Regions from separate parts of the Piscibacillus sp. B03 genome, predicted to be linked through region 2. Evidence: a T-box and tRNA genes for the amino acid it is inferred to sense, from the RefSeq annotation. Region 2 holds a T-box; the other holds one or more tRNA genes.
The links. The T-box of region 2 lies ahead of ACTWQB_RS02370 (valine--tRNA ligase). A T-box ahead of a tRNA ligase gene usually reads a tRNA of that ligase, here a tRNA-Val.
Positions count from the first base shown of each region.

Region 1: it has a tRNA-Val gene. The T-box ahead of ACTWQB_RS02370 (valine--tRNA ligase) is inferred to sense a tRNA for this amino acid. The anticodon was not compared.

Region 1 covers NZ_JBQQCO010000006.1:37,560-53,968, forward strand. The annotation lists gene ACTWQB_RS05715 (ATP-binding cassette domain-containing protein) at 1-876, shown strand, start outside; gene ACTWQB_RS05720 (hypothetical protein) at 882-1,559, shown strand; gene ACTWQB_RS05725 (DUF6176 family protein) at 1,583-1,927, shown strand; gene ACTWQB_RS05730 (hypothetical protein) at 2,000-3,175, shown strand; gene ACTWQB_RS05735 (hypothetical protein) at 3,193-4,362, shown strand; gene ACTWQB_RS05740 (hypothetical protein) at 4,359-5,018, shown strand; gene ACTWQB_RS05745 (hypothetical protein) at 5,029-5,454, shown strand; gene ACTWQB_RS05750 (hypothetical protein) at 5,476-6,018, shown strand; gene ACTWQB_RS05755 (hypothetical protein) at 6,060-6,545, opposite strand; gene ACTWQB_RS05760 (hypothetical protein) at 6,657-6,821, opposite strand; gene ACTWQB_RS05765 (hypothetical protein) at 6,925-7,536, opposite strand; gene ACTWQB_RS05770 (substrate-binding domain-containing protein) at 7,547-8,722, opposite strand; gene ACTWQB_RS05775 (hypothetical protein) at 8,745-9,314, opposite strand; gene ACTWQB_RS05780 (GNAT family N-acetyltransferase) at 9,328-9,780, opposite strand; gene ACTWQB_RS05785 (DUF2200 domain-containing protein) at 9,935-10,285, shown strand; gene ACTWQB_RS05790 (hypothetical protein) at 10,325-10,516, opposite strand; tRNA gene ACTWQB_RS05795 (tRNA-Val) at 10,617-10,689, shown strand; gene ACTWQB_RS05800 (hypothetical protein) at 11,201-11,629, opposite strand; gene ACTWQB_RS05805 (DinB family protein) at 12,071-12,499, shown strand; gene ACTWQB_RS05810 (lysozyme inhibitor LprI family protein) at 12,546-13,094, opposite strand; gene ACTWQB_RS05815 (NUDIX hydrolase) at 13,116-13,517, opposite strand; gene ACTWQB_RS05820 (FMN-binding negative transcriptional regulator) at 13,531-14,151, opposite strand; gene ACTWQB_RS05825 (hypothetical protein) at 14,175-14,777, opposite strand; gene ACTWQB_RS05830 (acyltransferase family protein) at 14,891-15,913, opposite strand; partial or broken gene ACTWQB_RS05835 (GNAT family N-acetyltransferase) at 16,039-16,409, opposite strand, start outside.
Region 2 covers NZ_JBQQCO010000002.1:136,268-152,676, forward strand. The annotation lists gene ACTWQB_RS02335 (cytochrome C assembly family protein) at 1-21, shown strand, start outside; gene hemC (hydroxymethylbilane synthase) at 32-964, shown strand; gene ACTWQB_RS02345 (uroporphyrinogen-III synthase) at 976-1,722, shown strand; gene hemB (porphobilinogen synthase) at 1,738-2,715, shown strand; gene hemL (glutamate-1-semialdehyde 2,1-aminomutase) at 2,731-4,017, shown strand; gene ACTWQB_RS02360 (LysM peptidoglycan-binding domain-containing protein) at 4,247-5,650, shown strand; gene ACTWQB_RS02365 (hypothetical protein) at 5,651-5,839, opposite strand; T-box leader at 6,096-6,322, shown strand; gene ACTWQB_RS02370 (valine--tRNA ligase) at 6,376-9,024, shown strand; gene ACTWQB_RS02375 (bifunctional folylpolyglutamate synthase/dihydrofolate synthase) at 9,080-10,366, shown strand; gene ACTWQB_RS02380 (sensor domain-containing diguanylate cyclase) at 10,405-12,123, shown strand; gene ACTWQB_RS02385 (hypothetical protein) at 12,362-13,210, shown strand; gene radC (RadC family protein) at 13,360-14,049, shown strand; gene ACTWQB_RS02395 (rod shape-determining protein) at 14,254-15,288, shown strand; gene mreC (rod shape-determining protein MreC) at 15,307-16,185, shown strand; gene mreD (rod shape-determining protein MreD) at 16,187-16,409, shown strand, end outside.

The DNA.
Region 1 (16,409 bases), on a different contig from region 2:
AACATCGTATTAGATCAAGTGTCCCTAACGGCAGAATTAGGTGAAATTATTGGACTTGCAGCACCGAATGGAACTGGGAAAACCACTCTATTTAATGTCATGGCTAACTATACAAAACCGGATTCAGGACAAGTTAAATTTAACGGAAAGTACACATACAAAACTGAAAAAGATCAAATTAAAATCCATAAACAGTTAGCGACATTCCCAAATCAAAGCGACCTGTTTGAAGAACTTTCTGGCTTGGACCATATGAAATTATACAAAAACATGTGGCAAGGAAAAAAAGATATTCAAACGATTATAAATGGACTCAATATGGATCATTACGTTAGAAACAAAGTTAAAACTTATTCATTAGGGATGCGACAAAGACTTTGTTTTGCCATGATGGTCGCAGCTGATTCACCGATTATGCTGATGGATGAAGTCATGAATGGACTCGATGTATCAAATGTGGCGTTAATTTCAAATAAGCTGATTGAGATGAAACACGAAGATAAACTAATTTTTATCGCTTCGCATTTACTAGAGAACTTGGACTTATATGCAGACAGAGTATTGTTTTTAAAAGGTGGCAAATTCATTCATGAGCATAAACCAAACCGTCATGAGAATGCTTACCTCAAGATCAATGTTAATGAAGACGATTACAAGGTGATTAAAGAAAAATATAATCTAGGGAATGACCATGAATATATCTCACAATTATTATGCATACCATTTAGCCACCTTTCATTTAATGACCAAATCAATATGATCGAAACGTTATTAGAATACGATGAAGAGCTTGCGATTGGTCCACTAGGCACACTCGAATACTATGAAAAATACTATCAAGAACTAAATCAACTAAAGGCGACAAGTAGGAGTTAATGATAATGAAGAACGTATTGTTATTAGCTGGTTTATTTGGATGCTTGGCTATTTTCACTGGCTGTCAAACATCCGAAAAAACAGAAGCAGCCTCAGCGTATATAGACAACCATGAAATTGTTGATAAAAATGAAAAAGCAGAAGTATTATCCGCAAGTGATGAAATCTTTTTTACAAGCGACCGGAACAACGATAATGCAGAAATCATTTCAGCATACATAGACCGACAAGAATACCTTCAATTGCCTGAAGGAAGATATTCTATATATGGTGAAGGCGGGGGCAATGTGGAGGTTTACGATTCAAACGATAACCTCTTAATAAAAGATTACGTTGGTCATGGGTTTGCCCCTACTTTAACGGTTGATCTTAAAGAAGATTTCACCGTAATGGCTGATGGGTTTGTACAAGTATTTATAGAGCCTGTGGAAACTCAAATGCAAACCGAACTAACTTCCGGTGTTTGGGAGATTGGTTTAGATGTACCTGCAGGAGAGTACGAATTAACAACTAATCGAGGCCTAGGTTATTTAACGATTTTTGACCCTGAACAAGATCATCAAGTCTATGAACTAATCGGTAATGAGTTCTCCCCTACTAAATCTCAAATCACTTTAACAGAGGGGCAGAAAGTTCGAGTGACAGGTGTTAATAGAGCAATCTTATCTAAAATCAAAGATTAGTTAAACAACAAGGAGATGACACTATGAACATAGAATTAACTAGATTCCGCGTGAAACAAGGGAAATCCAATCAAGTTGATCAATGGATGACCTTTCTTAACGAGCATATGGAAGAGGTTCTTTTAACGTTAGATAATGAAAAAATGTATGTAGAGAACATATTTCGTGAAACAATAAACGGTTTTGAGTATCTATATTGGTATTCCATCGAAGCAGAAGGTGGTCAGAATGTTGAGGACTCAAACCATTGGGTGGATCAAAAACATCTTGAGTTTTGGGATGAATGTATAGACCAAAACTACTCACCAGTTGACCTATCTTTAGAAGTTACCATGATTCCTACACGAATTAGAGAAAACCTAAGATAAAACCCTATGCCTATAGGATTTATAAAAATAGAGAACTATATCAAGTCAATCCTAATATCAAGGAGTACTAACATGTATCGAAGACTATTTGAACATGAATTTAAATTAATGTTTTTTAGCAAGAAAAATATAATATTCATTGTTTTATTGGCAAGTATTTTATTTTTATATGTAACCATTATCCTACCTGAAAAAGCACATATTGAAACTTTCAACACCGATGAAGTGAAAGAACAAGTGGGTGTTAAAGAAGTCTTGCAAGATCAACGAAGAGAAGAAGGACATACTGGATATGGTGTTATGACTGGCTTTATCTACGGTTCTGAAGAATATTACGTCAGAATCTATAACAAAATGCTAAATGCATATCAGAATGAAGATTTTAGACGTTTTATCCACCTTAGAGTCAACTACTTACTTACAAACAATGAGGATTACGTGAATTCAGAACAAGCCCAATCAGCCCCTATCCCTAATAAAGATGCTGATCATTTGTTTAAAAAGACATTAACAAGGTTTGAACATTATTTAGAATTAGACCACCCTATTACATATTCAATGATTGAAGAAAAAACAGCCTTACAACAATTACATCAATTTATCCTTAGTACACTCATATATATTGTCATATTCTCAGCCATCTACTTTAGTAGTAACATATTAACGAAAGACAGAACACATCAGTCTTTACTTCGAGGGATTCCGATGAACTGGTACCACACCATGAGTATAAAAAGTTTCGTTTCATTGGTTTATACACTACTAACTATAATGATTTTAGGCATATTTGCCATAACATTAATAGGATTAATATTTGGATTCGGTCATCTAAAATTAGGTTTAGTGACTGCTAATTACGACATGATGTACACCAATGAATTATTACTTAAAATAGGACCTCTATTAATATTACTTATTTTCATGTTTATTAGATTAAATGTGATGCTAAGCCTTATATTTAAACATGCAGCAGTTGTATTATCGATTAGTACAGCATTTCTTATCTCAGAGTTTTTCTATTACTCTAGACGAACCCGAGAATTGTTTAATATAGATTTAAGCTATTTACCACAAACCTACTTTGACATTGGGAAGATCGTAACCAATGAGAAAAACTTTTTATTAAACACAGAAACAATTACGTATACACAAGGGATTATTGTTCTAGTTTGTACATTTATTTTAATAGAAATATCACTGTTCATGACAACAATACTCGTAACAAAAAGGCGTTTCTTTAACGCTTAGGATTGGGGATGACTATTTTGTTTTGGAATTACTTAAAACTAGAATCAAAAATCGCATTTACCAGCAAGAAGAACTTGATGCTTGCTCTGATTATCATATTATTTTTCCCAATCGTATTTGTTCAACAATTACAAGATGATTCAGTAAGCTTAAAGGACCTTAAAGATCACGAATTGACAATGGCTACAAACGCTGTTTATTATTTAGAGAACATTCCTAATCCAACACCTGAAGAACAACAAGTTCTTGACAATAGTCTACAACAGCTAAGCTCCTTAGGTTATCAGAAGTATTATATTTCTAATGCTCTTTCATTAGATGAAATGGAATTTATTGACGAAGGAATTAAATTAAATGAACAACGCTTAAAAAACCATGAATTAGATAATGCCGGTATTCCTCCTGAATATATCATACCTAAAGAAGACATTTTGATTGAACAACAAAAGTTACAGTATCTACAGGAACATCAACTACCTTTAGAACCCGAACCCACAACAATGAGTAGTTTTTCTGCAACAGCTATGAGTAATTTTAGCGTGCTTTTTGTACTATTATTAATCATTATAGGCAGTGATTTACTTACGTTTGAAAAACGACACGATTCAATTCTTAAGGCACTCCCAATTTCATTTTCAAAGAAAATATTTATCAAAATATGTGTCTATTCCTTTATAAGTTTCATTGCAATTAGTATGGGATTATTTGCTGGTAATGCTATAGCCTATTTTCATAGTGGTGTTGGAAACTTCCAAAACCCTATAGTTATTTTCAGTGATGGCCAATTCGAAGTGATTCAGACCACACAATTTATGGTGCAAGTAGGAATAAGTATAATCTTAATTACTCTAATGATTTTAACCATATCAATTCTATTAAACTTACTATTTAATAATGCTTTTGCGAATATAGGCATTGGAATTATTGTTTTCATCTTCCCGCTACTCTTTGCTTCATATTTGCAGAATTGGAATTGGTTACACTTTTTAATATTCGTTGATTACTCAGGGACTTTACTAGGCGAGCATGCTAATAACTTAACTAACTCAAACCTTACTTATACAGCTTCATATGCTTGGATTGCCAGCTTGACAGTCATCAGTTTTATATTGATTTATATAAAACAAAACTCTTACTATCTTAAGGAAATTTTATTAAAAACATTTAACAGGAGTTATGGACAATGAAAGCGACAATAATTATATTAACTATAATTGGATTAACACTCAGTAGTTGTAATCAATTATCCGATGAAGCCAAAGCCTATCAAGATAATTTTGAAATCGTTGGTGATGAAAAAGAACAAGTTTCAGAGATTAGTAAGACTGTGTTTGATAACGTTGACAGGCAAAATCAACAAGCAGAACCATCTGGCTCGAACATCTCTGATGGTCATGATGAACTGAAGGTACCAGAAGGTCGTTATGAAATATCCGGTCATGAAGCAGGAAATGTTTATGTCTATGACCAGAACGATCATTTAGTTCTACACGAAATAATAGGTCTTGATGTTAATTTTATTAACGTTAGCTTAACTGAAGATCATGTTATTAGAGTTGATGGTTTCAGTTATGTGGAAATACAACCCGTTGAAACTAATATAGACAATCCTAACTTAACAGCTGGTATATGGAAAGTGGGTGTCGATATTGAACCTGGGACTTATCAAGCAACTGCTTACGAAGGAATGGGATATCTCATCGTTTACGATTCCCAAGAAAAATCAAAAGTTTATGAAGTTATTGGTGGAGAAAATGCTGAAGCCTTCCCTACTGTTGAGTTAAAAGAAGGACAAACCATTAAGATAACTGAAATACCACTCATAACATTTAAGCAACATTGAGGAGGTTTAAATGTCTTCATTTAAAAATAGTCTATTAATTTTATTAGTTATTCTGGTTGTTCTTACAATAATTTTCCTTATATATTTATATAGTCCAAAGTCAATTTTTAGTGAATCAGATAATAGTTACTCTAATATCAATGTCATCGAGCAACACGTTAATGGGTTAAAACAAATAAATGCCATTGCAACAGACGAAGCACTTGAAATGACTAATAACTACTTAGAACATGTCATACAAGTAGTTGAAGAAGAATGGATCAACCAAGATCATTCTGATTACGATTACATTTTTAATGAAGTCAATAAAACAAGGAATATATTTCAAGGACTAGTTGTGACCGTTCATTACGGCAGTGATGAAGGTATTTATTTTGAAGAAGGTATTAACCGATTAAAGTTATTAGAAGAATACATAGAAGACATTAGACAGTAAAGATGAACTTGAGGTGACAGAATGTACAGATTTTGCATAATACTTTTATTAACTTTAATATTTATAACTGGCTGCACAGAATCATCAAAATATGATTTCGACGATCCAGCTGCCGTTGTTCTCGGAGAAGAAATCACCGTTGGAGACATTCGCTTTTTTGGTGAAATTGAAGATAAAGATCTACCTCAAGCAGTAGAGTATTTCGTAGAAGAAAGATTAATGATTCACGAAGCAAAAGATATGGGACTCGATGTATCTAATGAAAATGAAGATTATATTGAAGGCTACCCTCCTGAAGATGTTAATACAGAAAGTGCTAATAAGATTAGAGAGTTCTCTGAAGCACAAGCGAAGAAATTTGATATGGAACCCGAGGAATATTATGAAGAGTTTGTAAGTAAAAGTGCAGAAAGAAGTGCTTATCGAAATGCATTTTTAAGAGAACATTTAGATGAACCGCCTGAAAATCTTGAAGAGCATGAAGCAATGAATGAGGATTATCAAGAAATTGTGAATGAATTGATGGAAAAGTATGAAGATAAAATAGAAATTTATATTGACTGAAAAAGGGACTTAGATTTGATACTGAGTCCCTTTGTGTGAATTCACTGAACTTGGTTTGCTAATTTTATTGGTTCATCTTTTTCCAACTTAAATTCACCTAATGGACTAGTGTTTTTGTCTATAAAATAAATAAAGCGAGCTATAAATCCATCTTCACGTTTCCACCACAATTTTTGAGATGTCGAACTTTCTTCATAATAAGCCACTTTTCCATTATCAAGATTAACTTCAATTTTACCTTCAGTATCAACATCCTCTGTTTCGTCTAATACTTTGCTCAATATATAATTGATTTGCTGTGTTGATTTACTATTATAGTATGTAAAAATAAATTGGTGTAGATAGTCCACTCGCTGTATATCGATCTCAGATGATATCTCGTTGACTTCAAATGGAAAACTTATGGGTTCTTTAAAATTATAATGAATAGAGTCAACTTCCCCTTTAGTATTTTGATTGTTACAAGCACCCAACAAAAGAAAACATAAACTCATTAAAACAAAAGTTATCTTTACTCTATTTTTCAAACAATCCCCCCGTAATATAACAGCTATTCTTTTACTCAAGCCACCCAGTCATTTCTCAATTAACCTTGTTCTACTTATGTCCCTATCTAATGTATTCAAAACTTAAGTTTATTAGATGGTTTCCTGATCAATTGATAATTCGTCAACTTTCTTTTCTAATCCTTCTATTCTAGAATGTTGTTCTTTGAAAACTGAAATTAACACGGCTAAAAAGAATGCAGGGAACATAATTAAAGCCCACATATACTCTAAAATAAGACCTAAAAATAAAAACATGAAAACCGAACTTAAAAATATGCAAAACAAAAATATACCAATAAAATTTTTCATCTTGAGTTCCTCTCTATAAGACAATCTCCTTGTTCAAATGATATCCCAATCAATAAGGTTTAAATAAATCTTTATCGAGCCAGATATTCGCCACTAAATTGGAAACCGTCACTTCGACTTTATGGATTTCTTGGCCATCCAATTCTTCAGTCAACGGGTTTAGATAAAACCCGAATTCATCTCCATCTTTATGAATGAGATTAGTATGCAAAGATGATTGTAACGCATATGCCTCATCTTGATATTTAATATGAGCTTTTGCCCTAAGTTCCCTACCAAAGCTACCTGGTTCAATATCATATTCAATACCTGAAACTAGAATTGCTCTATCTAGTTCATAGTTTCCTTTAGCTCTAAAGATCACTTCGTAGCCCGCTTCTTCATGTTCTAGTACGCTAGACACATAGACATGTCGTCCCTCTTCCCCTTTAAACAAAAGTTTTCCTTTATTACTTTCTAAATCAGTTAAGTCAATCTCAACTGTATACTCTTCTTCATGAGGCACGGTTGTATGATACGTATTTTCAGGATCATGTGCCAAGTGCTTAATCCCGTTTAACCACAAGCTGAAATATCCAAATGCCCATAATAAAAATAAACTTCCAAGTGTCAGAACAATAATACTTGCTGTTACCGTTTTGAAACTCAAATGTTTTTTCATCATATTCCCCCTAATTCACCGGCACATAGCCTACCTTCTCGATGATTGCCTGACCTTGTTCAGACAAAATCCACTCGATAAGAGGTTCAACGTCCTGATGCTCTGTTCCAGCTGTAATCGCGTAAAACTCAGATGCAAATGGATAAGAATCATCCCGGATTGATTCTGTAGTTGGTGCGACTCCATTCACTTTTATGAACTTAATCTCACCATTATCGACCATCTCACTAGCGAAAAATCTAAATGAAAAACCAATCGCATTCTTGTGGTTTCGATAGTTAGATGTCTCTTCTATAATGCCTCCCATACCTGAGACAACATCATCTGTTGGGGGATCCATGATTGGAACATCGTCCATAATCTTCTGTAACGTTGTTTGACTTCCGCTATTTTCTGGACGTTGAAAAGCCCTAATCTCTTCATCGTCGCCACCGACTTCTTGCCAGTTCCTAATGTCACCAGAATAAATCCCTTGAATTTCCTCAACGGTTAATGATTCAACAGGATTATCTGCATGAACAAAAAACACAAACGCTTCTCTACCTATTGGCGTTAAATCTAGTGACAAATCTTTATTCTTAAACATAACCTCTTGATTGGTAGACGGCCCAGCTGCAAAAATAAGATCAGCTTTACCATCACGTAAATTCTTATAAGCTCCAGTCGTCTGATTAGCCATGACTTCGCTATTATGTAAATCGTAGTCACCTTCAGGGTACACCATTCTAGCAAAACTCGAATAAATCGGATAAAGTGCTGTTGCTCCATCCATGACAGGTAAGTCGCTTTCTAAAGTGAGCGTGGAATCCTCCTTTAATTCAACAGCCTTCGTACCACTTGCAAACGGCTTATACTCGCTCAAATCAACATCCTGACTACTCACAACCTCTAGTGAATTTAGATAATACACATACCCTTGCTGTCCTGCAAACCCTAGTAAACAGACACCAAAGTAAATTCCCATTGAAATAACGAGTTTTTTCTTACTTATTAGATTAAAAACACCTATTATCCAAAAGATGATAATCCCAAGTGCTAAAAGTACAACAAGAGAGATTAATAACGTTCTACCAACTGAAACTGTGAATGATATATAAATCACAGACATCAACCCAGCAAAAACGACTCCAAGAACCAGTATAATCGTGCCTAATATTTTAATAGCATTAGAAATATAGTTATCCATATGTATCTCCCTGTTCAATTGATCATTTACTGTTGTAATGATTGATAATATCCGCCGCAAATGCTTTTGCCTCTTCTTCTATGTCATCTTCTTCAGCTTGATATTCAATCATATAACCGACATCTTCGAAATTAATACTGATAATGACGGGTTGTGTTTCTTCTCGTTCAATAAACTGATAGTCAACCTCATGCCCTTCAATTTCTATGACCTCAGCATTGGTCATCTCGCCCACTCCACCTGGAGAAATGGAAAGTCCAATTGCCGTCTGATCCATGTACAGATTACCATGAATAATTTCTAAATCTGGATGCTGTTCCTTCCAACTTTCCAAGAACTCTTGATCAACCTTTTCTTCTTGAGAAACGCCATACTCTACCCTAGCTTTTAATGGATCGCCTTTAACTTGTTCTCCATCTTCTAAGACTGTTCTGTATTCAATAATAGCCAGATTAATAGGATATTCCGTTTCTGGCAGATAAGGTTTTACTCCGATTTGTTCATTAATTTTGTCACTTAATGGTTCAGAACCTCCAGACGTCCCACAACCAATTAATAAAACTAGTAATAATGAAAAAACTATTTTCTTCAAAAAGATCCCCCCGCTATAAATCTTGAGCCAGCCGAATCATATCACGACATTGAATCCCATTTTCATAGATTTCTTCATCATAATTCTTTATGAAAAAGTCATGGTCAATAGTCATGATTCGGAACCCACACTTTTGGTATAATGCAAGCTGGTGTATACTAGAGTTACCTGTTCCAATCTCAATCGTTTGGTATCCACCACGCTTGGCTTGCTGAATTGCATCAAGAACAAGCTTTTTACCTATTCCCTTCCCATGATATTCTTCTGCCACAGCAATATTAATTAGTTCAACTGTCTCATGTTTAGTTGGCAATAATACATATACACCGACAATTCTCTCTTCAATTTCAGCAACATAGCATTCACCTTTCTCAAGATAGTCATTGATCAGACTTATAGACGGGTCAGCTAATAAAAGTAAATCCATAGGTGGCACTTCATGTTTAGTTAATTTTCTGATGTTCATGTTAGATCTCCTGATTTTTTATTAACAGATTATTCATAAAACTAAATGTTACAACCATTTTACCATAACTTGTTAAACTTGGAAGGTTGATTTTAGAGCAATCTTTAGCCTTATGTTAATATTGAAACAAGAGCTAATTTAGGGAGATGAAAAGATGGCAAACCATAAAATTTACACAATGAGTTTCGCAAGTGTATACCCTCATTATGTTAGGAAGGCTGAGAGAAAAGGCCGAACTAAAGAAGAAGTTGATGAGATTATCAGATGGTTGACAGGGTATTCACAAGAAGAATTAGAAACTGTACTTGAGGAGCAAAAAGATTTTGAGACTTTCTTTGCAGAAGCTCCTAAAATGAATCCGTCGCGTACCATGATTAAAGGTGTTATTTGTGGTGTTCGAGTGGAAGACATTGAGGAGCCATTAATGCAGGAAATTCGTTATTTGGATAAGTTGATCGATGAATTAGCAAAAGGAAAAGCGATGGAGAAGATTTTAAGACAATAAAAAGAGCATCAATGTATGTTTTGATGCTCATACCAATGTTTATTCTTCTTTTAATCGTTTCCATAAATCAAAAACACGTCTTGCGTATACAAACGCTAGATAACCCGTACCAATCACAAATACCGCTCCAAAAGCGATAAATAAATGAGTTAAGTACTGTGGAGCCGATACCGCGACAGCCGCGATTAACAGCCCGCCAATTAATAAATACGTTAGAATTCTTGCGATCATATTGAGAATCCTCCGTCTCAAAAAAGTATTGACAAGTTAAGTATAAACGATTATATTTATATTTGTCGATTGATTTTCATTGAATAATTTTCAATAATACGACTCCGTAGCTCAGCTGGGAGAGCGCCACCTTGACAGGGTGGAGGTCGGTGGTTCGAGCCCACTCGGAGTCATAGGGTGCCAAACCTAACTAGACCCCCCTCGCCCACTGGGCCCGGGAGGTCTTTTCAATGTTTATAAGTCTTAAGTCAAATTTACATAAATACTACTGATGTTCACATTATGTTACCAAAAACTTTCTTAAGTTTTACAAATACACATAATAACAATTATAGGAATATGTTTAATCCTAACTATACCTCCACTGAAATTTCTATAAAATACGGACTCAAATTGATGATTTTACTATAAATTAAGAATACTAGATAATTAATAACTCTGTATCCCAAACTTCAATAATTTCTTCGGTAGAATATCATCCAAATTCTGTATATCTGAATCATTTGGTTCTATTAAATTAAACTCGTATTTTTTGTAAATGTCTAACTTAGTCTCCTTACGTTTTATGTATTTCGGATCGTTCTCATAGCCCCAGTATTCAATGTAAACTTTTCCTACAGGTAAATAGAAATCAGAATAGACTTCTTCTTCAATTGTCAGTCTTCTTTCATAAGCATGAGCAATCTATGACATATACAGCCAATTATCAATAAGCATTTCAGCTGCTTTAGATCTTACAAAATGGCCATCAGCAGCTCTATGTTTTGCAATAAACTTCTCTCTAAAACCGGTTTCCTCATTGGACTCTATTTTGGGTTCTGAGCTACCTTCTTTTATCTCTTTAATTGTTTCCACAAGACGTTTATTTTCTAGAATAGTTTCAGGCCATTTAACATAAGGTACACCTGTTTTATTATGTTCAAGCTGCTTACCTCCAAGGCTATTACCTAGCTTCGTTGTAACCCAGCCTTTTCTGTCTTTCTCAATCCAACCTAGTTCTGAAAGTATAGGATTGATTCTAAATCTCGATACCTCAAATTCTTCAGCCAATTTAGTTGTAGATAAATACTTATCATTAATGTTGTTCTCTTTAAGTTCTGAATCATCCATCACAAAAGTAGGCCATGCAATCCATTGTCGGTCACCTCTTGATTTTACTTGACCACCCTTTTCTTTACCTTTGTCAGTGAGAACCCACTGATTATCAACTCTATCAATCCAGTTACTTCTTAGTATCGTTCAAACATTTCTTTAGTACTTATATTCATTTCTTTGGAAAGGTTAGTAGACGATAGATAATTCACTTTAGTTGCGTTGTTCATATAAATACCTCCAAATTCGCAAATATACCTAAGTAATAAAATTCGACATAAATTGTTAAATTCCTCCAAAAAAAAAGATACGAATCATTTATATTACTTATATAACAATATAGAGAGCATTTGTGACGTCGAATGAATACTTTTTAGAAGGAGAGTGCCGAAAGTTTATAGAAGTTATAACTCAAAACATTTTTGGAGGTAAATATGGACTCAACCAATTTATTTTAATCAAATGTCATTTTGGCGATCGTTAATTGTTGGATTATTAAATGAAATTCCAAACGATGATTGTTATAAGACACCTCAAGGATTCAATAACAATATCCTATGGAATGCAGGGCATGTTTTAGTCACTTACGATGAGGCTTTTCATAACTTTAATGGTACTAATAAACAACTAGATGATAAATTTTATTCCTATTTTTCTACTGGGACAAGTCCCAATGACTGGAACCATGATGATTTGCCTACCATAACTGAAGTTACTAATCTGTTGGATCAGCAGGTTATGGATTTCCAGAAAAACTGGCAGAATCAATTAAATGAACCGTTAGTTAAACCACTTGAATTTGAAAAAACGGTAGAAGAATTACTATTTTTCTTGATTAGTCACGAGTGCTATCATTTAGGTGTAATGACGAGCATGAAAAAAGTTATATAACACGACTTAATTAAAAATAGACCGACAGTTGAAACTCTGTCTATTTTTATGTCAAATAATCTTCAACTAGTTCATAACATCTTTCTTTAGTCAGATTTGCTAACACAGCTACATATTCTAAATGTTCCTGAGTACCACCCTTATATTTTGAAGATGCTTCAAGCGCTGTATCATCTCTATACGAAATCCAAAATCTTTGTTCTTTTCGTACCAATTCCATCTCGTCTTTTGGAAGTTGATCTTCTATGGCTCCGTAAATTTCATTTAATAGATCATCCCAAATCTTGTATCGCTTATTTTCAACATCTTTCAGTGCGTATGTAGAAGAATCTTTTGGTTCGAGTTGATTTACTTCATCTTTAGCACTTTGCAGTTTTTCTAAGTATTGATCTTTTTTGTCAGTTGTTTGTTCTTCTATGTTAGTATTACTTTCATTCTTAGTTTCGCTAGGTTCATATGAGTTCTCCTCAGCTTCATTCTCTTCTGAGTTGACTGATTTAGGATCTGGTTTAGCACTAGTCGATGAGCTTTGACAGGCTGTTAGTATTAGTATTGTTAAAAATAGTACTATAATCATTTTTATGTATGTATTCATTTATGTACTCCGCTTTGGTTTTTACTTCCACTTGACCAACTCAAGTTGATATCGGTCAAAAGTTGACTGTATGACCTTTGTTATTTCAGACGAGAATGTTACTTCTTGATCATCCTTAATAAACTGAATATCTTTAATTTTATCCAGTTCATTTATCGTTGGTGTTCCTTCAATTTGTTTTGCAAGATAGAAATAACCACGCCACTGAATGCCACCAAAAACGAAGTCCCCTTTGTACACTTCCTTTAAATCACTTACGACTAGCCCAACCTCTTCTTGTACCTCTCTTTTAGCACATTCCATTGGCGTTTCTCCTGGCTCTTGTTTGCCACCTGGTAAATTCCAAAGGTGTTCTCTGTCTCGAATCACCAGAAAATTGTTGTTATTATCCTTTATAAAGACGCGAGAGAATGATTTTCGCATATAGCCCCTCCCACTAATCTCGTTTACTTGCATGCTTTTTCATCACTTCTGCCAACCGTTTAGAATTCATATCGTCTTCTTGTTCTAATTGATTTACGATATTCTCATAATCTACATTACTACGGTTTTGACTTAACTTATAAGAAGCATCAACTTCATCTACTTTCACCTTAAAACCGACGATGCCTTTAATTTGCTTTTTGGTTTGCGAACTGAGGTTATCCCATACTTTCGAATTCTCTCGATTGCGCTCATACTTATCTAGTAATTTAATTAAGTCTTCTCTTAATTCATCCTCCGTCATCAATCTGACTTTCCCATACAGATGAACAGCTTGATAATTCCACGTTGAGACGTCTTCATTTTCATACCACAATGATGAAACATAGGCATGCGGACCTTGAAAGATAACTAACACTTGATCTTGGTCTTCAAACGACTTCCACTGTGGGTTTGCATAAGCCAAGTGACCTGTAATATAGTAATCTGTTCCTTGTTTATGTAATTCCAATGGGACATGGGTCGCGATTGGCCTCCCTTGGTCTGTCGACACAATAATGCCAAATGAGTTTTCTTGTATAAACTCCTGGATTTCTTTAAAATCTTCCACTCTATAATGTTTAGGGGTATACATCTGTTTCACCTCATTTAATATTTTTAATAGGTTACCGTAAGATATATAACTAGAATACTAAAGAAACTTAACGTTTCTGAATTTACTAGTATCATATTCGGCTTAAATTTTTCTAGAAACGTTACCCGTTTGACCAAGCTAGTGTCGATCATCATCAGTAAATAATAGATGGACAACAGACTAAACGTACTCATGATCATTGCCATTGCTATTTGATTTATTGACCAGAAAGAGAGAGCTAAAAAGATAGCCCAGACCATTCTCAAGACATTCGCTAACACTTCAAAAGGGTTTGAGAGTGTCGCCATCATATAGTTGCCAGTAGAATCCGGTATTTTCTGCTCGGTTTGCTTTGTTAAAAAGACAATATGGCCCGTTTGAAATGTCATGGTCATCAGCATCATAATCAAGCTAACGGTTCCGAATATCGTACCGACTAGTAATAACTCTAAATCTATTAATTTGTACAAGACTATGGGAATTGGTAACCACAAAGTATACATAAGAGCCATCAACATATGTATAAAGCCATACTCATTATGTTTAGCTAGTTTTTGATATGTAAACATAATCATCAAATAAATGATGACACCAATCCAGCCTAGGATGATTGTAGAACCTAACATAGTTTCCCCCACCTTTACTTAAGACTCATTTTACCATATGTTGGTTTTACTTCCACTAAATAAAAAAGCTCAATCAAGCCAGAAAATATGACTTAATTGAGCTTATGGAATACTTACTTAAACTCTTCTTTACGATAAGGAAACTTGTTTTCTCGATTGTACAACTCTTCTTTTATTAAATAAGCTTTTCCTTCAATTAATGGTTGTGTTATCGTGATGACCCATTTATTTGATAGGAACCATACCATGGCAGCTGCAATAATCGCAAGCGGAATAATATCTAGGTTTTGGTTCAATTGTAATAGGTTTTCTTTTCGGATCAACTGTATAAATACTCCATGTAACAGATAAACGTAAAGGGTGTATTGACCTAAATTGGTAAAACTGAACCGTTTTCTAGGGATTAATACCAATAATGAAAATACCATTAGAATCGATAAACTATATAGAGTTAATCGTCCTAAAAATCCTGTTGTTACTAAACCAAGTGCACTGTAAGAATACGACCCAAACATTAACTCATCTGGAATGATAGGTTCTAAATAACTTATAACTAGTAAGGCTGCTAGAATACTAATAGCTGGTAGTTTATATCTTAACCCCTTGAACTCGTAAATGTTATTTTTACTCATCCAGTATCCCATTAGGAAGAAAGGGAAGAAAACAAAGGTCCTAGATATACTGAATTCATGTCCGAATAACGGCACAAAACCTATTAGTAACCCTATTAAGAATGCTATCGTAATTCCTGCAATGGCTGGCATCTTTTTAAAGACACCAAGTAACACATGCCAGCTAAATAAGCTTAGTAGAAACCATAGCGACCAATGTGGATCGTATAGACTTTGATATGAACCACTTGACGTGATGACAAATACTAGATTATATAAGAATTGAAATATTAAATATGGTAGTAATAGTTTTTTAGTTAGCTTCTTAAGATAATTTGGACTACTAGCACCACTTGCAAAGAATCCACTAATCAGTACAAATGCTGGTATATGAAACATATAGATCCATTGATATAAACCATCGGCTAACTCAAAGCTGCCTTTCATCGGTTGAATTAGGTGACCAAACACCACAAAGAAAATGAAAAGGAGCTTCGCATTATCGAAAATTGCTTCTCGTTGCATACTAACCTACCCCTAAGATACACACTTTTACTACTAAACTACCCCATATATTTATATGTTGAAACGGTTTTCATAGCATTGTTATAGGATTGTTATGAGTGTGTAAAGCGAGGTGCAAGATTTAGTTAGTTTGTTACATAATCGTTAAATAAGATACCCATATGTACGATATCTTCCCACTTCCCATTTCGAGACAAGCTTTCACGGCTAATGCCTTCTTCTGTGAAACCTAATTTCTTATAAAGATTGATCGCTTTGTGATTAAATGCGAACACTTTTAACGAAACTCTATGTAAGTTAAGTTCAAGAAAGGCGTAATTAAGTAATATCGTTAATGCTTCTCCCCCGTATCCTTGGCCCCAATACTCTTTTTCTCCAAGATCAATAATACACTCAGCGTTTCTGTTTTTATAATCTATATTGATCAGTGATGTAATTCCAATAGGTTTATGGTCTTCTCTATGTATAATGATATAACTTTTAGAAGAGCTCGAAC
Region 2 (16,409 bases):
TCAAATTTTCATTTTAATTAGGAGGTTTACGATGAGAAAAATCGTAATAGGCTCAAGACGTAGCAATTTGGCTTTGACACAGACAGAGTGGGTTATTGAGCAATTAAAAAAGCATACCGATGATTACGAATTTGAAGTGAAAAAGATTGTTACAAAAGGTGATAAAATTTTAGATGTAACATTATCTAAAGTTGGTGGAAAGGGTCTGTTTGTAAAAGAAATTGAACAGGCTATGTTTGACCATGAAATTGATATGGCTGTACATAGTATGAAGGATATGCCTTCCCAATTACCTGAGGGGCTAGAGATTGCTTGTGTACCGGAACGTGAAGACCATCGCGATGCCTTTATTTCGAATGATCACGTTAAACTGGATGATTTAAAGGAAGGGGCTATCATAGGAACAAGCAGTTTACGTAGGGGTGCTCAACTTCTAACTTATCGCCCTGACCTTAAGATTCAATGGATTCGTGGTAATATCGAGACTAGACTAAGAAAATTAAAAGAAGAAAATTTCGATGCAATCATACTTGCAGCAGCTGGACTTAAACGTATGGGTTGGTCTACTGACCTTATTACACAGTATTTAGATCCAGAAGTTTGTTTACCAGCCGTTGGTCAAGGTGCATTAGCAATTGAATGTCGTGAAAGCGATGATGAATTGAAACAATTACTATCTAAAATTAATAATGAATATACAGCAACAACAGTAGCGGCAGAGCGTAAATTCTTAAGTATGTTAGAAGGAAGCTGTTCTGTGCCAATAGCTGCTTATGCTGTACGTGAAGGGGACCAAATTACATTAACAGGATTAGTATCCTCATCTGATGGAAAAACAGTCCTAAAAACACAATCCACTTCAATTGATCCGATTCAAGCAGGTGAATCAGTTGCTAATGAGTTAATCAATCAAGGTGCTAAGGAATTAGTTGAAGAAGCTAAAAGAGAATTGGAAGACCAATAATGACTCAGCTAATGGGGAAAACCATTTTTATTTCTCGTGAGGAAACAAAAGCTCAGGACTTTATATCTCTTATAGAACGTCAAGGAGCTAATGTTTTACCGCATTCATTGATATCATTTGAGTTAAGAACATCTGAAGATCATCGAGCAGTGTTAGCTCAATTAAATACATTTGATTGGATTGTATTTACAAGTGCAAATGGTGTTAAGTATTTTTATGAGACATTGAATGCATATAAAGTTTCAACATCTAGGGTTCGCCATATAAAAAAAGCTGTAGTAGGAAAGAAAACGCAACAATTTTTAGAACAGTATGGTGAAACCGTTGATTTTGTACCAGACGTATTTGATGCAGAGCACTTTAGTCAGACATTTATAGTAGAAGAACAACCTGCTAAAGTGCTATTAGTTAAAGGGAATCTCTCACGTAAAGTAATCGATGAGTCTTTAAATCAATCTAATATCCCTTTTGAGACGATTACCGTTTATAATACAATTGTAAATAGAGAAGTTGAAAAACAACTTAAAGACGTTTTGGAACAACCGATTGATGCGTGGGTATTTACATCCCCATCTTCCATTCAAGCCTTTGAAGAGTTCATAGATTTAGAAGATTCATCTATACTTGATCAACCTTGCTTTTGCATCGGACATACGACGCAAGATCAAGCCAACCGTGTTGGTTTTAAACAGACCATTGTGCCTTATGAATTTACGTTAGAAGGCCTAGCAGAAGCCGTGAGTGATTATTACTCTTAAAAAAGGAGAGTTTTGATGAGTGATATAAATTTTGATAGACATAGACGATTAAGAAGCTCAGCTAGTATGCGTGCACTAGTTAGAGAAACACATCTTAAAACAGAAGATTTAATTTATCCTATTTTTGTTCTAGAAGAAGAAGGGCAAAAAAATGAAGTTCCATCTATGCCAGGTATTTTTCAAATTTCTTTAGATCGATTATCTGAAGAAATGGACGAGGTAGTCTCATTAGGGATTAAAGCTGTCTTATTATTTGGAGTTCCAAATGTGAAAGACTCGGTAGGATCTGAGGCTTATAATGATGAAGGTATTATACAAAAGGCTACGCGATACATTAAAGAAAACTATCCTGATGTTTTAATCGTTGCAGACACCTGTTTATGTGAATACACAGATCATGGTCATTGTGGTGTTATTCATGATCATTATGTGCATAACGATGAGTCATTACCTTTTCTTGTAAAGACTGCAATCTCTCAGGCTAAAGCAGGAGCAGATATTATTGCGCCTTCTAATATGATGGATGGCTTTGTTGCTGCAATTCGTGAAGGGTTAGATGAAGCTGGGTTTGAAAATACCCCAATTATGTCTTACGCGATTAAATATGCATCAGCCTTCTACGGTCCATTTAGAGATGCAGCAGGAAGTACACCACAATTTGGAGATCGTAAAACTTATCAAATGGATCCAGCAAACCGTTTAGAAGCTCAGCGAGAAGCTGAATCTGATATTATGGAAGGTGCTGACTTTTTAATCGTTAAGCCAGCTATGACTTACTTAGATATTATGAGAGAAGTGCGTGACCGTTATAATTTACCAATTGTTGCTTACAACGTGAGTGGTGAATTCTCAATGGTAAAAGCAGCTGCACAGAATGGTTGGATTGACGAACAACAAATTGTTTTAGAAAAATTAACCTCAATGAAACGAGCGGGTGCAGATTTAATTATCACTTATTTTGCTAAAGATGTCGCAAAATGGCTTCAACAATAGAAGGAGGTTATAAATATGGGTTACGACAAATCTAAAGAATTATTTAACGAAGCAGTCGATTTATTACCAGGTGGAGTTAACTCTCCAGTAAGAGCATTTAACTCTGTCAATATTGACCCGATCTATATGGAAGAAGGTAAAGGGTCAAAGATTTATGATGTTGATGGTAATGAATATATCGACTATGTACTAAGCTGGGGTCCTTTAATTCTTGGTCATGCTGATGATCAAGTTGTTGAAAATTTGAAAAAAGTATTAGAAAAAGGTACAAGCTTTGGTGCGAATGTCGAATATGAAAATAGGCTAGCCAAACTTGTCATAGACCGTGTGCCATCAATTGAAATGGTTCGTATGGTTAACTCTGGAACAGAAGCAACAATGAGTGCTTTAAGATTAGCACGCGGATACACAGGACGAGATAAAATTTTGAAGTTTGAAGGAAACTATCATGGCCATGGTGATTCATTATTAATTAGAGCAGGGTCTGGTGTTGCAACCCTAGGCCTACCTGATAGCCCAGGGGTACCAGCATCAATCGCGCAAAATACAATCACGGTTCCTTATAATGATCAAGAAAGTGTGAAATACGCTTTTGAAGAATACGGTAAAGATATTGCAGCAGTCATTGTAGAACCAGTTTCAGGAAACATGGGCGTTGTTCCACCAGTTAATGAATTCTTAAGCTTCTTAAGAGATATAACGGAAGATCATGGTTCATTACTTATTTTTGATGAAGTCATGACAGGGTTCCGTGTAGGTTATAATTGTGCTCAAGGACACTTTGGTGTAACCCCAGATTTAACATGCTTAGGAAAAGTAATCGGTGGTGGACTTCCAGTTGGTGCATACGGTGGTAAACGTGAAATTATGGAACGCATTGCCCCTGCTGGAGATATTTATCAAGCCGGGACACTTTCGGGTAACCCACTTGCAATGGCAGCTGGTTATGAAACATTAAGTCAGCTAACTGAACAATCTTATAAAGAAATTAGTAAAAAAGCTGATCGTTTAATAGAAGGCTTTCAAAAAGCTGCTGAAGAACATGGAGTACCGTTACAAGTTAACCGAGCTGGCTCTATGATTGGATTTTTCTTTACAAACGAAGATGTCATTAATTTTGAAACAGCTAAATCATCAGATCTAGACTGGTTTGCTGAATACTATCGTCTAATGGCAGAACAAGGCATTTTCTTGCCGCCTTCACAGTTTGAAGGGATGTTCCTATCAACGGCTCATACGGATGTAGACATTGAGAAAACGATTGAAGCAGCTGAACATGCATTTAAACATTATAAAGGTTAATCAGGATCCTCGCAGCTTACACGCTGTGAGGATTTTTTGTTAAAACATCGTAGTTGTTAATGTATTTCCGCGAGCGCGATTTTAAATTTTTAAGACTCATAATGTCGACTAAATTTCCTCACACTATCATTTTGTTAATCTTTTACTTTAATATCCTTGAAAAGTTCTTTTTAAAAACAAGTTGTCATATATGTAATGGTAAAGGATATTTTTGTGAGGAGGATGAGTCGTGAATTATAACGGAAATGAACCCTTTCTATTTGATTTACACGAGGAAATAACATTTCGTCAAGGTGAAGAAATTGATGATTTGTACGGCATTTCCATTCAACCGGATGTTAATATAATAAAAGAAGCTACTTACATCCAGTTGCGTGGTGTCTTAATGGTGTCGGGTGATTATCAGTCATTACCAAGAGAAGAACCAATGTATTTAATGGATCAAGATGATGATGAGAATTATGTCCAGCAAGTTAAAGCGCTTGATAACGGGTTTACGACATTCCAATACCCGATCCCTGTTGATATTACGATTCCAGCAAATCGTGTTAATGAAACAGGTGAGCCAGATGTAGAAATTGAGTATTTTGATTATGAACTACCAGAACCGAAATCATTGCATGTGTACGCTAAGATTCGATTAGCTAATGTAGAGGTAGAAGAAGAGTATAGTGAGGAACGTCATGAAGAAGATGTGAATTCTGATTTTCAAGTACAAGAGATTCCAAGTTTTGAAGAAGATGATCAAAAAGAAGGTGCTGAAGAGGAAACGGAAGAGGACACGCGTCCACATGAAGAATCTGCAGAAGCTACAGCAGAAGTAGAAACAGAAGAATCTGCAGAAGCTACAGCAGAAGTAGAAACAGAAGAATCTTCTGAAGATAAAACTAAAGGAAGAGAATTCTGGAATAAGAAAGAGACTCAATCATTCACAGAGTTTTTTAATAATAAAGAGAAGAAAGCTAAAGCCGAAGAAAAGCCTAAAGCTAAAGAACAAAAGGATCAAGTAGAGTATCAGGACAACGCTTATAAAGATGAAAAAGATAATGTTGAATATCAAGACAATGCTTATCAAGGTAATAAAGATAATGTTGAATATCAAGACAACACTTATATGCAGGATAATAAAGAAAATGAATCTGCAAAAGAAAACCAAATGAAGCAAGAGAAGGAAGAGAAACAAGACGATGTTGTAGAAGAAGAGAAGAAGGCGAAGGATGAAGCTAAAGAAGAAGCCAAGAAAGAAAAGAAAGAAAAGAAAGAGGCTAAAAAGAAAGAAAGTAAGAAGAAGGATAAAAAGCAGGAAAAACAAGACACGAGTCCTGAAGTGAAACAAAAATCAAGCAAAGATGATTATGATGACCATGACCAAATGGATGATGAAGACGGTAAAAAGCCTAAGAAGAAAATGTTTGGCCTGAATTACTTGTCTAATTTCTTTAGAGATGATGAAGAATTACGTGAAAAAGAGAAAGTGAGTGTGAAAATGCGTTTCGTACAACAGAATGAAACGCTTGAATCGATTGCTGAATCTTATAAAGTGCCAGTTTCTCAATTAGAACGTTTGAATGGGCTGGAGGATGACCGTCAACTTAAAGCTGGGGATGTCCTGTATGTTCCATATAAAAAGTAATTAGATCCATTCAAGATAAAAAGCGATATATAAACCTACTAATAAACCAGATAAAAAGACATCTAACGTGGATGGGAATAATAATGTTCTAACTAACTGAAAAATCATGATTGGTAATGTACATTTCTCAACAATGAAAATACAATGTCTTGCCCAAGGTGGTAAGCGGTAGCGATAATATCTAGCCATTAGTCTCCTCCTCTCTATTACACAATATGACGATACGAATAATGTGTTAATGAAATGTGGAAAAAAGTGTGGGCATTTGCCCCACTTTTTTATTGCTTAGAAATCTGTGGTTTTGCAAAAAACAATGATATAGAAGAAGTCGTTGAATTATGAAGAGAAAAGGTGGTACTTATTTTTTGTTTTTAGCCCATATTCCTTGAAATGCATTGACTATTTGTATAAAATACGTATACAATAATAACAAAATTAAATTACGTGAAAGGCTGTAAGAGAGGAGTACAAGTTGGACTCTGACAGAGAGGGAAACATTAGCTGAGAGTTTCCTCAGTATGAAAGCTTGGAAGGTCGCTCTGAAAATGCTGGTTCGTTGAATTAAAGTAGGTGAACCCGGGAAGTCCGTTATGCTAAATGAAGCGCACAACTGTTTATAGATCAGTTTGTGAATAAAGGTGGTACCGCGAAATCAATCTTTTCGTCCTTTTTATAAGGATGGAAAGATTTTTTTATTTTATATAACTATTTTAGGAGGGTCTTTTATGTCAGAAGAGCAAAACATAATGGCTCCTAAGTACAATCCTCAAGAGGTTGAACAAGGTCGCTATAAGTTTTGGGTAGATGGTAAGTTTTTTGAAGCTAAAGACGATGAAAGCAAGGAGCCGTTTACGGTCGTGATCCCACCTCCAAATGTAACGGGCCGTTTACATTTAGGGCACGCATGGGATACAACGTTACAAGACATTATCACTCGTTACAAGCGAATGAGAGGTTATGACGTTTTATGGCTACCTGGTATGGACCATGCTGGGATTGCAACTCAAGCGAAAGTAGAAGGTAAACTTCGCGAAGAAGGAGTATCTCGTTACGATTTGGGACGAGAGAAATTTTTAGAACGTGCATGGGATTGGAAAGAAGAATATGCCTCGTTCATTCGTCAGCAGTGGGAGAAAATCGGGTTAGGCCTAGATTACTCTAGGGAACGCTTTACATTAGATGAAGGACTTTCAAATGCGGTTAAAGAGGTATTTGTTACTTTGTATGAGAAAGGTCTCATTTACCGTGGTCAGTACATTATCAATTGGGACCCAAGCACTCAGACAGCATTATCTGATATAGAAGTTATTTATAAAGACGTAAAAGGTGCATTCTATCATATGAAGTATCCATTGAAAGATGGATCTGGTCATATTGAAATCGCAACTACTAGACCTGAAACAATGTTAGGAGATACGGCTGTTGCTGTTCATCCTGAAGATGATCGTTATAAGCATTTAATTGGTAAGAAAGTAATTTTACCAATTGTAGGGCGTGAAATTGAAATTATTGCAGATGACTACGTTGATATGGAGTTTGGCTCAGGCGCTGTAAAAATCACACCTGCACATGACCCGAATGACTTTGAAATCGGTAATCGTCACAATCTAGAGCGTATTTTGGTTATGAATGAAGACGGTTCGATGAATGAAAACGCAGGTAAGTATGAAGGTATGGATCGCTTCGAATGTCGTAAACAACTAGTGAAAGACTTACAAGAGGATGGCGTTCTATTTAAAATTGAAGAACACGAACATTCAGTTGGACACTCTGAGCGTAGTGGAGCAGTTGTAGAGCCTTATTTATCAACTCAATGGTTTGTAAAGATGGAGCCATTAGCTAAGCAAGCAGTTGAACTACAAAAAACTGATGATAAGGTTAACTTCGTACCTGAACGATTCGAAAACACTTATTTAAATTGGATGGAAAATATTCGTGATTGGTGTATTTCTCGTCAATTATGGTGGGGCCATAGAATACCTGCTTGGTATCATAAAGAAACTGGTGAGGTTTACGTTGGACGTGAGGCACCAGAAGATATTGAGAATTGGAGACAAGATGACGATGTATTAGATACATGGTTTTCTTCGGCGTTATGGCCGTTTTCAACAATGGGTTGGCCAGATGAAAATAGCAAAGACTTTCAGCGTTACTTCCCAACAAACGCTTTAGTAACTGGTTATGATATTATTTTCTTCTGGGTAGCTCGCATGGTATTTCAATCAGTAGAGTTTACGAATAGAAGACCATTCAAAGATGTGATTATGCATGGACTTGTTCGTGATGCACAAGGCCGTAAAATGAGTAAATCACTAGGTAATGGTGTTGACCCAATGGATGTGATTGACAAGTATGGTGCAGACTCATTACGTTACTTCTTAGCGACGGGTTCATCACCTGGTCAAGACCTTCGCTTCCACTGGGAGAAAGTAGAATCTACATGGAATTTTGCGAATAAAATTTGGAATGCTTCACGTTTCGTTCAGATGAACCTAGAAGGATTTAAGTATGAAGACATTGATTTAACAAAGAAAAAATCATTAGCGGATGAGTGGATTTTAACTCGTTTAAATGAAACGATTGAAAACGTTACGCGTAATATTGATCGTTATGACTTTGGCGAAGCGGGTCGTCATTTATACAACTTTATTTGGGATGAATTTTGTGACTGGTATATTGAAATGGCGAAGTTACCACTTTATGGTGATGATGAAGAAGCTAAACAAACAACTCGTTCAATCTTAGTTGTGACTCTTGATAGTATATTACGTATGCTTCACCCGTTCATGCCATTCATTACTGAAGAAATATGGCAGCATATCCCTCACAAAGGGGAGTCTATTGTTACAAGCACGTGGCCTGAGGTTCGTGCTGAATATAACAATGAACAGTCTTCTAAAGAAATGCAACGACTAGTATCGATTATCCGTTCTGTACGTAATGTACGTGCTGAAGTGGATACGCCGATGTCTAAAGAAATTAAAATAATGATTAAAGCAAATGATGCATCAATTGTTGATGAACTTGAACGCAACAAGATATATCTAGAACGTTTCTGTAACCCAGAAACACTATCAATCGCAACAGATTTAGATGTTCCAGAACAAGCAAAAAGTGCAGTTGTGACAGGTGCGGAAATTTTCTTCCCTCTAGAAGGGTTGATCGATATTGATGCTGAAATTGATCGACTAAAGAAAGAGCTTGATAAGTGGAATCAAGAGGTAGAACGTGTTCAGAAGAAACTTTCAAATGATAACTTCGTTAATAAAGCCCCTGAACATGTTGTTCAAGAAGAGCGTGACAAAGAAAAAGACTACCTTGAGAAGCAAAAGCTAGTCGAACAACGCATCAAAGAATTAGAGGAAGTCTCATAACACATTTAAATTGCCTGCTACTTTAGCAGGCAATTTATTATATGGAGGATTTTACATGGAAAACAAGGAAATAAGCTGGCTTAAAGAACAACTTAAAGTAGGAATTAAACCTGGGTTAGATCGAGTTAAATTACTACTTCAAAAATTAGGCCACCCAGAAAAGAAATTGAAAATAATCCATATAGCTGGCACTAATGGTAAAGGGTCAACTTTAACTTTTTTAAGAAATATTTTGTCTGAACATAGTTATGAGGTCGGAACATTTACTTCGCCATATATCGAGCATTATAATGAACGAATTAGTATTAACGGAAGCCCAATCTCTGATGACGAAATGAGTCATTATATTAAGTTACTTAAGCCACTTTGTAACGAGATAAGTCTTACGGAATTCGGAAAACCAACAGAATTTGAAATTGTAACATGTATAGCCCTGCAATATTTTAAAGATAAGAACGTGGATTATGTCATTTTAGAAGCGGGATTAGGCGGTAGAATGGATTCTACTAATGTGGTTAATCCCTTATTATCAATTATCACAATGATTGGTTATGATCACTTAGATGTCCTGGGAGATTCAATAGAAGAAATAGCTACAGAGAAAGCGGGTATTATTAAGCCTAACGCACCAGTCTTCACAAATGAAATAAAGAGTGAAGCCTTTCATGTATTAGAATCAAAAGCAAAACAGACTCAGTCATCTATTTATAGATTGCATAAAGATTTTGATTATTCTTGGGGAAATTCTTATGAAGATGGGGAAGAATTCAACTTCATTTCTGATGAACTAACGATTAATGGACTTCGTTCAACAATGACGGGAAAGCATCAAATTGAGAATGCTTCTTTAGCCATTTATTCTGCTAAAAAATTGAGTGAATTAGAAGGGATTTTTCTATCAATAGAGAAAATTATAAAGAGCATAGAACGAACGACATGGGTCGGAAGGTTTGAATTTATTCACCGTAACCCGACTATTATATTAGATGGAGCGCATAATGTTGAAGCTTTTGAACAGTTAATTGATACAATTAATAATCGCTACAATCCTTCTCACATTAAGCTTCTTATATCAGTTATTAAAGGCAAACCTATAGAACCGATTATAGATATGCTGAGTAGTCAATATGAGGATATTACTATTACTTCATTTGATTTCGATAAAAGTTATAGTAAAAAAGAACTATTACAAAAGTTCTATAAATGTGATATAATAGTTTCTGAAAATTGGAAATCAACAGTAAATGATTTTATAGACCAACAAGAGACCAATGAAGTATTAGTAGTAACAGGATCATTGTATTTTATTTCGGTTGTTAGAAGTTATTTGAATGGGCGGTAAAGGATAAAATATTTTCTTTAGAAATGAAGGGGTTACTTATGGCGAAATCAAAGGTTATTACAATTTGGACGATTTGGTTAATAGCTTTTCCGTCTCTTGTTACATACGCGTACCTTGAGTTTAAACCGGATTTTAATGATCATTGGTTAGACTTATTAGCTTTTGCGATTGTGATCGGTGCAGTTGCTATATTTCCTATTAAAGTTGGAAATATAACCGTGTTTTTTAGTAATGGTGTTAGCTTAGCAGCATTTCTATACTTCGGTTTATTTGTAGAATTAGTGCTCACACAGTTATCATTAGTGGTTCTCTTTATTAAAATAAAACTAAAAAAAGACGAAGCTCACAGAATTCCTACCAATTCAACTATGTTTTTACTTACATCAGTAATCTCAGCATGGGTGTATTACGGACTAGGCGGCACACATGGAGCATTAACGTTTGATTCAGTCGAGCAAGTTATTCCTTTAGTAGGGTATATTTTTGCAGTTATATTGGTGAACCAAGTATTTTTATCCTTATTACAGTGGTTCATGCACGGAGAAAATTTACTTGCTTATCCTAAGAGCCTGTTAATCGATTCAGGTGCAACGCTTTTAGCTTTCCCGTTAGGATTAGTGTTATATTTGATGTATTTACAGATAGAAGCAATAGCTGTATTCTTCGTTGGGATACCATTCATTCTATTATCAATTGTTTTTTCTTATTATCACAATACTCAACGCATAAATAAGTATCTACATACAACAAGTGAAATTGGACATGAACTTTCAAAAAGTTTAAATGTTAAAAGTGTACTTGATAAGTTTTTAAATGAAATTAATCGATTAATACCAGCGTCAAATATATATGTGTTTGACGTCTCAAATGACAGTCGTATGATGGACCTCATTAGGTTCATGGATGATCAAGGAAACCAATTTAAAAAAGAACTTAAAATGTATCAGGGAGAAGGTTTCTCGGGAACGGTTTATGAACGTAAGGAAAGCATTATGTTAATGCGTGTAAAGGAAATTAAACAACTAGCTCCCCATGAGCTCCCGAATGGAACAAAAAGTGTAATGGGCGTTCCAATTCAAAGAAGTGGTAAGATTGTTGGTATTTTAACCGTGTGTTCAAATGATTTAAATGCATATGAAAAATATCACTTGATGCTATTAGAGATATTAGCAAACTTCTTGTCGGTAGCAATTGAGAATGCAAGACACTATGAATCAGCTAAGACTAAAAGTCAACGTGATCAATTAACTGAATTATATAATTACCGTTATTTCATTGAACATATTGATGAATATGCTAAGGATTTAGAAGCTAAAGGTATAGAAGAAAACCTTTCTGTTATAATCCTTGACCTAGATTCGTTTAAAGCCATTAATGATGAACATGGACATGAATCAGGTAATGAAGTACTAGTCGAATTATCTAGAAGGCTCGAAAGACTATTTGGGCATTATGGTATCATAGCTCGCTATGGTGGTGAGGAATTTACAGTTTTAATTAAAGGAATGCCTCATGATGATGTCGTTCAAATAGCAGAAGATATTAGGTACTCAATCGCAAATGAACCATTTATACTCTATAAAGCGATTGATGGTAATGTAGAGGTTAAGGAAATTAATGTTACAGCCAGTATTGGTGTTGCCACGTATCCAGAGCAATGTGAATCACCTCAAGAATTAATTAGGAATGCAGATCGCTCTATGTATGTAGGGGCAAAACGTAACGGTAAAAACAAAGTAGCTTCATTAAGTTTATAACGTAATAAGAGAATGGTTCCCGAATTTTGTGGGGACCTTTTTTTGAGAGTAAACAAGTTGAAATTATTTTAAAAGTCAACTTTTTTAACTTACCGTCTTATAATGTATACCGTATTGTCAAACCAACGTGCGCTTGGGTTATTCGTATAAATTTGTCGAAGTCGTTTGACAAGATTTGTCTTATTTTTTAAAACGTCTGTGGTATTCTCATATCAACAAGAAGTAAGGTGGTATGAGAATGGACGAGCATAAAAAAGTTAGAGTTACAGTGAATCAGGAAAATCAATCTAATAAAAAGCACGACTTAGAATATTACTTAACACCTAAGAATAAAAAATCTCAATCTTCTATTTTAGGGTTCCACAGTAGATCAAATTTGTCTAAAATGATGAAACCTGTTTTATTGGCTGTTTTATTAGGTGTCTTGTTTGGAGCAGGCCTAATTTATTACTTCTCAGATCTTACACCTGATGCTTTGCCAGCTACAACAACAGAAGTTGATGAAGAGGAAGAACCTAGTAGCGAACCTAATAATAACGAACAGCAAAGCGGAGAGACACTTTCTAAACCTGGTCAAGTCTATGAAGTTGTTCAGTTTGGATTGTTTTCTTCTAAAGAAAATGCTGATGAATTAATAAGTGATTCATTACAGCCAAATGCAGTCCCAGCTACAGTACAAGAACAGAATGGTCAATTTTATGTCATTAGTCATTTGATTTCATCAGAATCAGAAAAAGATGCAATAACTGATTGGCTAGAATCCAATGACCTTGTTTATATGGAAAATTTCTTCTATAAATCATGGAGCTTTGACGCGGTTAATGTTGATGTTAACGAAAGTAATTTAGAATGGTTAAATGAAGGTATAACGTTAATTGAGAAAGGTGAAAGTGGAGATCAAAACTGGGAATCTGATTTACAAACATGGTTTAGTCAACAACCTCCTGATTATGAACAGTCAGCTAAGTTACAGGAAATTAGTGAATTATTGACTAAACTTGGGGATAGCTCAGACTTAACACAACAATCCTTTATAAAAAATACAATTATATTAAATATGCATTTGTTTTATTCAAATTTAGCCTAAACTTATTTTCTGTCATAAAAATGCATTAATAAAACTAAAATTAATAAGAAAACGCGATTTTCCTATAAGAGAAAACGTGTTTTTCTATGCTTTGTGACAAACAATTTAAATGTTTATCATATTGGTATACTTGGAGAGGAGATTGAAGTATGCCAATTGATACCATATTTATTAAAGATGTGCCAAAAGATGACAGGCCGCGGGAACGACTCATTCAAGCTGGTCCTCATGCCCTATCTAATCAAGAGTTAATTGCTATATTAATTGGGAGTGGTACGAAAGGAACTTCAGCATTATCCTTAGCTACTAGGGTCCTTGTGCATTTTGAAGGTCTTTCTCTACTAAGAGATGCTTCAATTGCTGAATTCACTTCAATTAAGGGGATCGGTGAAGCGAAGGCCGTTCAATTGCTAGCAGCTATAGAGCTTGGAAGAAGGTTACACAGTTTCAAAGCCGGAGATCGATTTACGATTAGAAGCCCTGAAGATGGAGCTAATTTCTTAATGGAAGAAATGCGAAATCTTAAACAAGAGCATTTTGTAGCCCTGTATTTGGACACAAAAAATCAAGTTATTCATCGGCAAACAATTTTTATTGGTAGTTTAAATTCATCAATTGTTCATCCTAGAGAAGTGTTTAAAGAAGCGGTTAAAAGGTCTGCAGCCTCCATCATTTGTGCTCACAATCACCCCTCTGGTGACCCATCCCCATCTAATGAAGATATTCATGTGACTAAGCGATTGTTCGAATCTGGCAAAGTGCTTGGCATTGAACTGTTAGATCATCTCGTTATTGGTGATCAAAGGTTTATATCATTAAAAGAAAAAGGTTATTTATAGTACCACAAATTTAGTCATAATATCCCATATTTTTGCCTCCGATATCTCTATCTATTTTCTACTTTTTTTCGTATAATAAAATAGAGACTTTAAAAGTAGCGCCAATTTCATATTTTGGACAAATATGTTGGCGCTTATTCATGTTTTGAAAAGCCATTACATAATTTAAAGTAACAAATGAAGTCATCAGAGAGGAAGATTGTAATGGGCTCATCTTTGTTCAGCCGAGATTTTGGCATTGATTTAGGAACTGCAAATACGTTAGTATTTGTGAAAGGTAAAGGTATTGTGCTTAGGGAACCATCCGTAGTTGCAATCAATAATCATACGGGTGAAATTACAGCAGTGGGTAATGAAGCTAAAAGTATGATTGGAAAGACACCTGAATCATTGTCGATTATTAGGCCAATGCGAGATGGAGTAATTGCAGATTATGATACTACATCGTCCATGATGAATTATTATATTGGTAAGGTTAATCCAAAGTCTTGGCTAGGAAAACCTAATGTCATGGTTTGTGTACCATCAGGCATTACGATGGTAGAGGAGCGAGCAGTGATCGACGCCACGAAACAAGCAGGGGTTAAGCATGTTTATCTAATTTCTGAACCATTCGCTGCAGCAATTGGAGCTGATTTAAGTGTTTGGGATCCGACTGGAAATATGGTCGTGGATATAGGTGGAGGGACTACAGAAGTAGCCATTATATCACTCGGTGGAATCGTTACGAGTAAATCCATTCGGACTGCTGGAGATGAAATTGATGAACAAATTTTATATTACGTCAAGAAAGAAAAAGACTTAATTATAGGAGAATCAACAGCTGAGCAAATTAAAATGGAATTAGGATCAGCTAAGAAACCAGATACAGAAAGTAGTATGGAAATCAGAGGACGCGATGCTGTATTTGGTTTACCAAAGACTGATACAATTACTAGTTCTGAAGTAGTCGAAGCTATTTCTGATACAATAAATGATATAATCAATGCAGTGGTAGATACTTTAGAAAACGCACCACCTGAATTGTCCGCTGATATTATGGATCGCGGAATTGTTTTGACAGGTGGAGGTGCTATGTTACGACACCTTGATGAGGTAATTAAGGCTAAGACAAATATTCCGGTTTTTGTAGCAGACCATCCATTAGATTGTGTTGCTATTGGAACAGGGAAATCACTAGATTATATCGAACACTTTAAAAATTCTCCGACAATCGCAAGAAGAAACATACTTAACTAGGAGTAGGTGCTACACTATATGCCTTCATTTTTAAGGAAACGGAAATTAATTGTACTATTTACTACGATCATACTTATTGTAACGATGATTGGTTATTCTTTAAGAGCAGACGAACAATCCAATATTGGAGTTCAGTTTATATCCGATACCGTAGGATTTTTCCAAAACATTGTTTACCAACCAGTCAATTATGTAATAGGTTTTTTTGATAACGTAGATGAAATTAGAAATGTTTATAAACAAAACCAGGTTCTTAAAGAAGAACTTCAAGATTATAAGACGATGGCATTCAAGGTGAATGAGTTAGAAAAAGAAAATGAAGAATTACGGTCATTAATAGATATGGATGAAGCCATTAGTGATTATTCACCAATAAAAGCAACCGTTATTTCAAGGAGTCCTGAGCAATGGTTTAACCAAGTAAAAATCAATAAGGGACGAATGCATGGTGTTGAGCCTAACATGGCGATTTCAACAGCAAGTGGCATGGTTGGTAAAGTGATTGGTGCATCGCAAATGACTTCTACTGTACAACTATTATCTGGTTTTGATGAAGACAATCGTATATCCGCAGTTGTAGATGGGGATGAAGACATCTTTGGTCTTGTAGAAGGATATGATGAGGAGACTGATTCTCTAATATTTAGAGACATGACAGATAGTGGAAAGCTTGAAGTTGGACAAACAATTGTTAGTTCAGGTATGGGGGGAGTTTTCCCTAGAGGACTGTTAATAGGAGAAGTGTCATCAGTTGAGTTAGACCAATATGGACTAACGAAAATTGCTCATATAGAACCAGCTGCAGACTTAATTGATATTAATCACGTCATGGTGATTGACCGAGATATACACTCACCAATATTAGATGACGATGAAGAAGTAGAAGAGGAGGAATAATATGAGATTCCTCTATCTACCTTTAACTTTAATGGTTTTTTTAATATTAGAAAGTGTAGCTGTCCGCTTTATTCCAAAATCAATTATCATGTCCGATTTAATATATATTCCACATTGGATATTAGTATTCTCGTTACTTATTTTATTGTTTTATGACAAAGAACACACGTATCATGGAATTATTAACGGTGTAATATTTGGTGCATTATTTGAACTAGTATATA